Regions from separate parts of the Streptococcus sp. k-628 genome, predicted to be linked through region 2. Evidence: riboswitches for the same ligand, from Rfam matches in the RefSeq annotation. Region 2 holds a riboswitch; the other holds the start of a gene.
The links. Region 2 has a riboswitch for thiamine pyrophosphate ahead of HT730_RS02940 (TenA family protein). Riboswitches for the same ligand answer to the same signal wherever they lie in the genome.
Positions count from the first base shown of each region.

Region 1: another riboswitch for thiamine pyrophosphate. It lies ahead of HT730_RS01155 (thiamine-binding protein); the one in region 2 lies ahead of HT730_RS02940 (TenA family protein).

Region 1 covers NZ_VMMZ01000008.1:74,160-79,499, forward strand. Annotated here, with positions in the region: gene HT730_RS01145 (ABC transporter substrate-binding protein) at 1-413, opposite strand, end outside; gene HT730_RS01150 (ABC transporter permease) at 452-1,210, opposite strand; gene HT730_RS01155 (thiamine-binding protein) at 1,173-1,463, opposite strand; TPP riboswitch at 1,532-1,634, opposite strand; gene cbpD (choline binding-anchored murein hydrolase CbpD) at 1,717-2,835, opposite strand; gene HT730_RS01165 (Veg family protein) at 3,028-3,294, opposite strand; gene dnaB (replicative DNA helicase) at 3,296-4,648, opposite strand; gene rplI (50S ribosomal protein L9) at 4,692-5,144, opposite strand; gene HT730_RS01180 (DHH family phosphoesterase) at 5,141-5,340, opposite strand, start outside.
Region 2 covers NZ_VMMZ01000017.1:10,652-15,991, forward strand. Annotated here, with positions in the region: gene lysS (lysine--tRNA ligase) at 1-911, shown strand, start outside; gene lctO (L-lactate oxidase) at 1,536-2,672, shown strand; TPP riboswitch at 2,820-2,908, shown strand; gene HT730_RS02940 (TenA family protein) at 3,124-3,792, shown strand; gene thiM (hydroxyethylthiazole kinase) at 3,921-4,703, shown strand; gene thiE (thiamine phosphate synthase) at 4,705-5,334, shown strand.

The sequences.
Region 1 (5,340 bases), on a different contig from region 2:
AAGTCTTTTGGACTAGCTACATTGTCAGATTTACGAGAGATGATTCCTGATGTATTGTGTTCAACAATAGCTGCAACTGCAGTGATTCCTGCGCCTTTTTCCAATTTTTTAGCCATATAGTCTTGGAAATAGACTGCAAATGGTGCCTTACCGTTAATAACCAAGTCAGAAGAACTTTCTTCTGGTGGCAATTTCAAATCAACATCCACTCCAGCTTCTTTGAAATAACCTTTTTCCTTAGCCACATAAAGCCCTGTGTGGTTGGTATTTGGTGTCCAGTCTAGGATAAAGTCGATTTTCTTAAGTTCTGCTTCCTTATTATCCTTAGAAGCAGTTCCTTGACCACAGGCCACAAGCACAACAGCTACAAGAGCTGTTAAAACAGTTAAAAACACTTTCCATGTTTTCTTCATTTTGATTTCCTCTTTTCTTTTTCAGAAACATTCTTATTCTACGAACGTTTCCATTTAATAACATATTTTTCACTAATATCGACCAACTTCATACCCAGAAGACTGATAATCGATACCAGGATAATAATAGCAAACATAGTATCATACTGAAACAGTTTCTTGGACTGAATCATGTAGACACCTAGTCCTTCAAAGCCTCCCAACCACTCAGATACCACTGTTGTGATAAAGGCGTAGGAGACACTGACCCTCAGACCTGCATAAAAGTAGGGCAGGCTGACTGGAATTTTAAAATGCCACAGGATTTGCCAAGGCTTGGCCCGCATCAGACTAAACAAGGTCAGCATATCCTTGTCACAATGCCTAAAACCGTCCAAAATGCTGACGATGATAGGAAAGGTTGTCGTCAAGATAATCAGGACAATCTTGGGCAGAATCCCATAACCTAGCCACAAGACCAAGATAGGAGCTATAGCAATAGTCGGGATAGTCTGAACAACCACCATCATAGGGTAAATCAGGTCATTGAGCCAAGTCAAACTGTCCATAAGTACAGCCATGAGACAGGCAATCAAGACTCCCAAAACCAACCCCAGTAAAGCCACTCTCAAGGTTGCCCAGCTATGGTGCCAGAGAAATTCTCTATCACGAACAAAGGACAGGAGAATTTCAAAAGGTGTCGGCAGGATAAACTTGGGGAGAAGTTTAAGAAAACCTGCTAACTGCCAGATTGACAAGACCCCCATAAAGCCCAATAGACTAATGTGTCGTCTCAGTATACTTTTCAAGTTTCTCATCAATACTTAAAATCTCTCCTACATTTATTTTGACATTGGCAAAGACATTATCTACCTCCTGCCCGGCCACTTCCAGCGCTTCTTTGAGAATACGCATAAGCTCATCAAACTCCCCTTCCAAGACCGTTTCAAATGGTGTCACCACCATGGTCACTTCTTGAGCTTGCAGATAAGCAATGACCTGATCGATAACAGCTATCCGATTAATCCCCTGCGATAGGGGTAAAACTTGCAAGGCAATGCTTGCTTTCATAAAAACCTCCTCTTCTCGTTTTCCTTTGACAAAAAGAAAAACCTTTACCATATATGGAAAAGGTGCAGAATAGACTAAGTATCGTTCCCTACGCTGGCATTACCCAGATCAGGTGCGGTCGAAGTTTAACACTTCCTCTCAGACTGTACACAGACTCCCATATATTACATGGACATATGATAGCGCAAATTAAGAAAAATGTCAAGGAAACTGCTTACAGAAAAGAGCAGGAAACATTTCCTACTCCAATTTTCTATACTCGTTCTCCATCACTGTTTACTCTATAGCCATCCACCGTCGTATTAACAGCTAAGGCACCTGAAGAGTAAGAATAATACCACTTACCAGAAACTTGATACCAGCCTGTTTTCATTGCCCCTGAACTATCCAGATAATACCACGAGCCATTTTCCTTTAACCATCCTGTCTGCATTTCACCAGATGATTTCAAATAATACCAGCTAGAACCATCTTTCAGCCATCCCGTTGATTTAGAACCATTTGATTTGAAATGATACCAACTACCATTTATCTTCTTCCAACCGACAGTCAATCCAGTATTTGAGCTATAATTAGAGCTATTCCCTGATTGGTTCTGATAATTTTGTGAAGAAGTCACTCCCTCTAGCTGGATATAACGACGACTTCCGTTATAAGCTGTATAACTCAACCACTTGTATCCATCTTTTTCGAGAATTTGATCATAATGAACCTTCTCCCCAGGATAATAGTAATCAATCGCAGTTGCGCTAGCTAGTGGCTGATTTTTGATAGCAGACTTAGCCTTGAAATAATGTGTTCCTCCTGTTGAAACTGAGGTTTGACTATTCCCAACACTGCCACCAGCCAAATCTTTAAAATGAATAAATCCTGTCATCGTATTTGCTTTTATACTTCGTTTATTATAGGCTTCTGTATAACCATAGTTATATTCCTCGATCTCAATCTGATCTCCCATTACATTTGACACCCAGGCAACATGCCCATAAGTTCCTGCAGTAGACCAAGCAATAGAGCCAATCGTCGGTGTATTATCTACACGATAGCCTTCACGACGAGCACGATGCCCCCATTCATTCGCATTTCCATAAGCCCTTGGAATCTCAAAACCATTGACATTACTCAAACGAAAGGCTGCAAAAGAAGTACACTGACGAGAGTACATGCGCCACTGATCAATTTCCTGACTCCCATTTTTATAATAAACAGGATAATCATCCCCACGCGCAATCGATCCATTTCCGCCAGAATAGGCATAGACACTATCACCCGCTGCTAGCATCAATCCTACTACTAAAAAAGGAACAACCTTTTTAACCGACTTTCTAAAAGAAAATCCTGTCTCTATTACTTTAAATGATGAACTTTTCATTCTTCCTCCTTGAAATAGTATAGTACTCAATGAAAATCAAAGAGCAAACTAGGAAGCTAGGCGCAGGCTGTACTTGAGTACGGCAAGGCGAAGCTGACGTGGTTTGAATTTGATTTTCGAAGAGTATAAATCGAAGATTGCCTTCACTTAAACTATTCGGAGAAAAAAGAAAAAGTGAGAAAATTTCTCACTTTAGTCCAGATAATGAATCAAATTCTTTTCAGTAAGGATATCTGAGTAAGTAAAGGATTCAACGTAAACATTAGCTTGTTTATCTCCTTCAACGTTCCCAAATTCAACGATAAATAGGGATGGATAAACCTCAATTAGCTTACCCAATCTATTTTTTTGGCGCTTACGACCATTCTCCAAAGTCATTTCTACGACTTGTCCCTCATGTGCCTTGATTTCTTCTTTGATTTTTTTCATCTTGGCTACATCTGTAAATGCATCTGACATCTTATGCCTCCCTCTTTGAGATACTTGAAAATTTATTGTATTCTTTTTGGAAAATCAATTCCACCGTTCCACGAGCTCCACTACGGTTTTTCTCGATAATAACTTCTACCTTATTATTCGGTATGCCTTCCTCTTCTTCACCACCACGCTCATAGTAATCGTCGCGATAAAGAAAGGCTACGATATCAGCGTCCTGCTCAATAGACCCAGATTCACGAATATCAGACAAGACCGGTCTCTTATCCTGACGTTGTTCTACCCCACGAGAAAGCTGACTAAGAGCGATTACTGGAACCTTCAATTCCTTGGCTAGGATTTTCAACTGACGTGAAATTTCTGAAACTTCCTGTTGACGGTTTTCTCGCCCAGTTCCCGTGATCAATTGAAGGTAGTCTATCAAAATCAAACCAAGATTGCCCGTTTCTTGAGCCAGTTTACGAGAACGAGAACGAATCTCTGTAATCCGAATCCCTGGCGTATCATCGATATAGATACTTGCATTCGCTAGATTCCCTTGAGCAATGGTATACTTTTGCCATTCCTCATCGGTCAATTGCCCCGTACGGATAGAATGCGATTCAACCAACCCTTCTGCCGCAAGCATACGGTCCACTAGACTTTCCGCACCCATTTCCAGTGAGAAAATAGCTACCGTCTTGTCCAACTTAGTCCCAATATTCTGAGCAATATTCAAAGCAAAAGCTGTCTTACCAACCGCCGGACGAGCTGCTAAGATAATCAACTCCTCCTCATGAAGACCAGTCGTCATATGATCTAAATCACGATAGCCTGTCGCAATACCTGTAATATCGGTCGTTTGTTGCGAGCGAGCTTCCAGATTTCCAAAGTTGACATTCAACACATCTCGAATGTTCTTAAATCCGCTTCGATTAGCATTTTCACTGACATCAATCAGGCCTTTTTCTGCCTGAGCAATAATTTCATCAGCTGGTTGTGACGCTTCGTAAGCTTGGTTGACAGACTCTGTCAACTTGGCGATTAAACGACGTAGCATTGCTTTTTCTGCAACGATTTTAGCATAATACTCCGCATTAGCAGAAGTGGGCACAGAATTGACAATCTCAACTAGGTAAGACAGGCCACCAATATTCTGCAAATCACCTTGATTATCAAGGATAGTACGAACCGTTGTTGCATCTATAGCATCACCACGATCGGATAAATCAACCATAGCTTGGAAAATCAAACGATGGGCATACTTAAAAAAGTCCCGAGACTCAATATATTCTCGCACAAAAACAAGCTTACTCTCATCAATAAAGATAGCCCCTAAAACGGATTGCTCAGCTAAGATATCTTGAGGTTGTACTCGTAACTCTTCTACTTCTGCCATCAGACTTCCCTTCCTTTTACAATCTTGTCAAGAAGGTGTAAACTTATCCTTCTTTCACACGAAGATTGATTACACTTGTGATATCTTGATAGATTTTCACTGGCACATCAATCAAACCAACCGCTCGAATCGGAGCTTGTACTTGAATATGACGTTTATCAATCTTAATTCCAAATTGCTTTTGCAATTCTTCTGCAATCTTCTTATTGGTAATAGAACCAAAGGTACGACCATCTGGACCAACTTTTTCAACAAATTCTACAACAGTTTCTTCTGCTTCAAGTTGGGCTTTAATTGCTTTTGCTTCTGCAATCATCTCAGCATGAGCTTTTTCTTCCGATTTTTGTTTACCACGAAGTTCACCTACAGCTTGAGCAGTCGCTTCTTTTGCTAGGTTCTTTTTGATAAGAAAGTTTTGCGCATACCCTGTTGGTACTTCCTTAATTTCGCCTTTTTTACCTTTTCCTTTAACATCTGCTAAAAAGATTACTTTCATTCTTCTTTCTCCTTTTCCTTTATTTCATTTAATACAATTTCTGTCAGTTTTTCACCTGCTTCTGACAAGGTTAAACCTTTAATTTGAGCTGCAGCTAAATTAAAGTGGCCTCCACCGCCTAACTCTTCCATAATCCGTTGCACATTCAGTTTACTACGACTTCGAGCTGAGATGGAGATAAATCCTTGTGTATTCT
Region 2 (5,340 bases):
AAAAAGGTTTCCTTGAAGTGGAAACACCTGTTCTTCACAACGAAGCTGGTGGTGCGGCGGCCCGTCCATTTATCACCCACCACAATGCCCAAAACATTGACATGGTGCTTCGTATCGCGACTGAGCTTCACTTGAAACGCCTTATCGTCGGTGGTATGGAACGCGTCTATGAAATCGGACGTATCTTCCGTAACGAGGGAATGGATGCCACTCATAACCCTGAATTTACTTCTATCGAAGTCTACCAAGCTTATGCTGACTTCCAAGACATCATGGACTTGACTGAAGGCATTATCCAACACGCTGCTAAATCAGTCAAAGGCGATGGCCCAGTTAACTATCAAGGTACTGAAATCAAAATCAATGAACCATTTAAACGTGTTCACATGGTGGATGCTATCAAAGAAATTACTGGTGTCGATTTCTGGCAAGACATGACTTTCGAGGAAGCCAAAGCTATTGCTGCTGAGAAGAAAGTTCCAGTTGAGAAACACTACACTGAAGTTGGTCACATCATCAATGCCTTCTTTGAAGAGTTTGTTGAAGAAACCTTGATCCAACCAACCTTTGTCTATGGACATCCAGTAGCTGTATCTCCACTTGCTAAGAAGAATCCTGAAGACGAACGCTTTACTGACCGTTTCGAGCTCTTCATCATGACTAAGGAGTACGGTAATGCCTTTACTGAGTTGAACGATCCAATCGATCAACTTAGCCGTTTTGAAGCCCAAGCTAAAGCTAAAGAACTTGGTGACGATGAAGCGACAGGTATCGACTACGACTACATTGAAGCCCTTGAATACGGTATGCCACCAACAGGTGGTTTGGGAATCGGTATCGACCGTCTCTGCATGCTCCTCACTGATACAACTACTATCCGTGATGTATTGCTCTTCCCAACAATGAAATAAGCTCTTATCCTCTGGTACTTGTCAGAGGATTTTTTTGATGAAAAAAGAGACTGAATTTAAGGAGAAAATGAAGTATAGTGTGTTGAAGTTGAAATAGTACACTTTGATTTCTAAGATATTGTTAGAAATTGGTTTAAATTCCCTAATCAATTTGCGCATGTTTTATTTCATTTTACGATAGTACGCTGAAACTTTTCAAAAAGTACTAGAAATTGACTTGGATTCTCCAATTGATTTGTTCAGATTCACTATAAATAAAAAATTAATAAGTGGGATAGGAAGTTAGCGTCAACTAGGATAGTATCTTGCTTAAACAGTATATATGGGACTGATATAAGTCCCTAGGCCCTATTAGAGGATGTTCTGGTGTCTTATTCACTTGTTTTTTATAGCATTGGTAGATAGAATCAGCAAATAAAAAAGTAGTTCAAATGCCTGGCAGCAAAAAATCTCAACGATTCACTTAATATAGACTAAAGTTTAGAGTTTAAGGAAAGTAGGGATAGTATATTGTATGAAAAAATAAGATGGTTTTTAAGCAAAACTCTTGAAAATGATTGAAAAAAGAGTTATTATAGATGTATAGTAAAAAGCAAACGCTTACTTAATCAAGGAGGACAGTTTATGTCATACAAAACAAGCAATGCAGAAGGGCATGTAGATTTCATCAATACCTATGATTTGGAGCCCATGGCGCAAAAAGTGATTCCTAAAGCAGCATTTGGCTATATCGCCAGTGGAGCAGAAGATACTTTCACTTTACGTGAGAATATCCGCGCCTTTAACCACAAGCTCATCGTTCCGCATACGCTTTGCAATGTAGAAAATCCAAGTACAGAGATTGAATTTGCAGGTGAAAAATTGTCTTCACCAATCATTATGGCGCCTGTTGCGGCTCATAAATTAGCGAATGAACAGGGTGAAGTGGCGACTGCGCGTGGTGTGCATGAGTTTGGTTCTCTTTATACAACTAGCTCATACTCTACTGTTGACCTTCCAGAGATTTCTGAAGCCCTCCAAGGGACACCTCATTGGTTCCAATTTTACTTTAGTAAAGATGATGGCATTAACCGCCACATCATGGATCGTGTGAAGGCTGAAGGTTATAAAGCGATTGTCTTGACGGCAGATGCTACTGTAGGGGGTAATCGTGAGGTTGATAAGCGTAATGGTTTTGTCTTCCCAGTTGGCATGCCGATTGTTGAAGAATATCTGCCAGAAGGTGCTGGTAAATCAATGGACTTTGTTTACAAATCAGCTAAACAACGCTTGTCTCCACGTGATGTAGAATTTATCGCTGAATACTCAGGACTTCCTGTGTATGTCAAGGGACCACAATGCCGTGAGGATGTTGAACGTTCGCTTGCTGCAGGTGCCTCTGGTATCTGGGTAACCAACCACGGTGGTCGTCAAATCGACGGTGGACCAGCTGCCTTTGATTCACTTCAAGAAGTGGCAGAAGCAGTTGATAAACGTGTGCCAATTGTCTTTGACTCTGGTGTTCGTCGTGGTCAACATGTCTTTAAAGCCTTGGCTTCAGGAGCAGACTTGGTAGCTATTGGTCGCCCGGTTATCTATGGCTTGGCACTCGGCGGTAGTGTTGGTGTGCGCCAAGTCTTTGAACACTTGAATGCGGAATTGAAGACAGTCATGCAGTTGTCTGGAACTCAGACTATTGAAGATGTCAAACATTTCAAACTCCGTCACAACCCATACAACCCAACCTTCCCAGTTGACCCCCGCGACTTAAAATTGTATTGATAAAATGATTGCCTCCACTGAATGTGGAGGTTTTTCTTCGTGTATTGGAAGAATAAATCGCTATCAAAAACTATATAAAGATATTTTTCGGTCAAATATCTTGCTAGGGCTTTCATTTTTTGCTATACTGGTGTAGTAATTAAATAATAGAGACATTTGGGGTGCTTTAGGCTGAGATGATACCCATTGAACCTGATACAGTTAAGACTGGCGAAGGGAAATGTAAAACGTTTTTTCGTATGGCGAAATGAACGGTCTAATCTTGTAAGTCAACTCTAATTCTTGATTGTAATTGGAGTTTTTTTGTTTATATAAACTGGATAGTCTTGTTTAGGTAGCTCTCTGCAAATGCCCTCAATGTTCTTTAAAAGGATCAAGTGGAATTAGGATTTTACTTGGTATCTCTTGGTGTTTTATTGATTACTAAGGAGTAAAGAGAGGAAAAATAAATATGGAAACACAGGTTTATGCATTTGAGCCAGGTCTGACTGTTGAAGAATTATTAAAAAGCAGTCAGAAGGATTGGCAAGCTGCAATCAATCATCGTTTTGTCAAGGAACTTTTTGCAGGGACAATTGAGAATAAGGTCTTAAAGGACTACCTGATTCAAGATTATCATTTCTTTGATGCCTTCTTATCCATGCTGGGTGCCTGCGTAGCCCACGCAGACCAGCTTGAATCCAAGCTTCGTTTTGCCAAGCAACTAGGCTTTCTTGAAGCAGATGAAGATGGTTATTTCCAAAAGGCTTTCAAAGAGTTAAAAGTATCTGAGAATGACTATCTGAAAGTGACCTTGCACCCTGTAACAAAAGCCTTTCAGGATTTAATGTATTCTGCTGTTTCTTCATCAGACTATGCCCATCTTTTGGTCATGCTGGTCATTGCAGAGGGTCTCTATTTAGACTGGGGTTCTAAAGATTTGGCTCTACCTGAAGCCTATATTCATTCGGAATGGATCAATCTCCATAGAGGTCCTTTCTTTGCAGAGTGGGTTCAATTTCTTGTTGACGAACTCAATCGTGTCGGGAAAGGTCGAGAAGATTTGACAGAACTTCAGCAACGCTGGAATCAAGCGGTCGCTTTAGAATTAGCCTTTTTTGATATTGGTTACGATGTCTAGGGAAAGTTCAGGGTACTGACAAATTTGACGAGGTAAATCATTCAATGTAACTGAAAAAAATTCTCAACTAAAGATAGAGATAAATCGAAATCAATAGATCGTATAAAGTGAAAAGGAAGGAATTCAATATGACAAGTTTAAAATTATTAAAAGAAAAAGCACCATTGGTCATTTGTATCACCAATGATGTAGTAAAAAATTTCACAGCAAATGGATTAGTAGCACTGGGTGTCTCACCAGCCATGAGTGAGTTTCCAGCAGATTTAGAGGATTTATTAAAGTATGCTGGTGGCTTATTAATAAATATAGGAACATTGACAGATGAAAATTGGAAATTATACCAAGCTGCTCTTAAAATTGCAGAGAAATATAATGTCCCAGCAGTTTTAGATCCTGTAGCCTGTGGAGCAGGAGAATATAGAAAAAAAGTAGCAGATGATCTAATTAACAATTACAAACTAGCAGCGATTAGAGGAAATGCTGGCGAGATTGCCTCTTTAGTAGGAATAAGTGTGGCATCTAAAGGAGTAGATAGTGTGGGAGTAGATAATATTGACGAGATTGCTCTAGCAGCAAATGAGAAGTTCAATATTCCTATAATAGTAACAGGTGAAGTGGATGCGATTGCTGTTAATGGAGAAGTGGTAACGATTCATAATGGTAGTGCCATGATGCCAAAAGTCATTGGGACAGGATGTTTATTAGGGGCAGTGGTAGCAAGCTTTATCGGACTAGAAAAAGGTCAAGAATTGAAATCATTAGAAACAGCAATGTTGGTTTACAATATCGCTGGAGAAATGGCAGAAAAACGTCCAAATGGACATCTTCCTGGAACATTTAAAGTTGAATTTATAAATGCCTTATATGAGATTACAGATGAAGATGTAAAGAAATTCAAAAGAGTGAAGTAAAATGTTTCATAAAGAATTACTAAAACTATATTTTATTTGTGGAACGACTACTTGCCAAGGTAAAGATCTATATAGAGTCGTTGAGGAAGCCTTAAAAGGTGGTATAACCTTATTTCAATTTCGTGAAAAAGGGGAGGGAGCCTTAGAAGGTAAAGAAAAAGTCGAATTAGCAATTAAACTACAGGATCTTTGTAAAAAATACAATGTTCCGTTTATTGTTAATGATGATATTGATTTGGCGATGGAAATTGACGCTGATGGCGTACATGTAGGACAAGATGACCTTGGAGTTGATGAAATTAGAAAATTGATGCCAGCTAAAATAATTGGTCTTTCTATAAAAAACGAGAAAGAATTTCAACAGTCAAAAGTTGAATATGTAGATTATGTTGGTGTTGGTCCTGTATTTGATACCCAGTCAAAAGATGATGCTGGTGGCGCTATAGGTTATGAAGGTCTTAAATTGATGAGAAAACTATTGCCACAAATGCCCTTAGTTGCAATTGGTGGGATACAGACGCAACATATTAAAGACATTATACAGACCAATATGGATGGTGTTTCAATCATTTCAGCAATATCGTATGCAAAAAATATAGAAAAAACTGTTCGAGAAATGAGTGAACAATAGGTATCT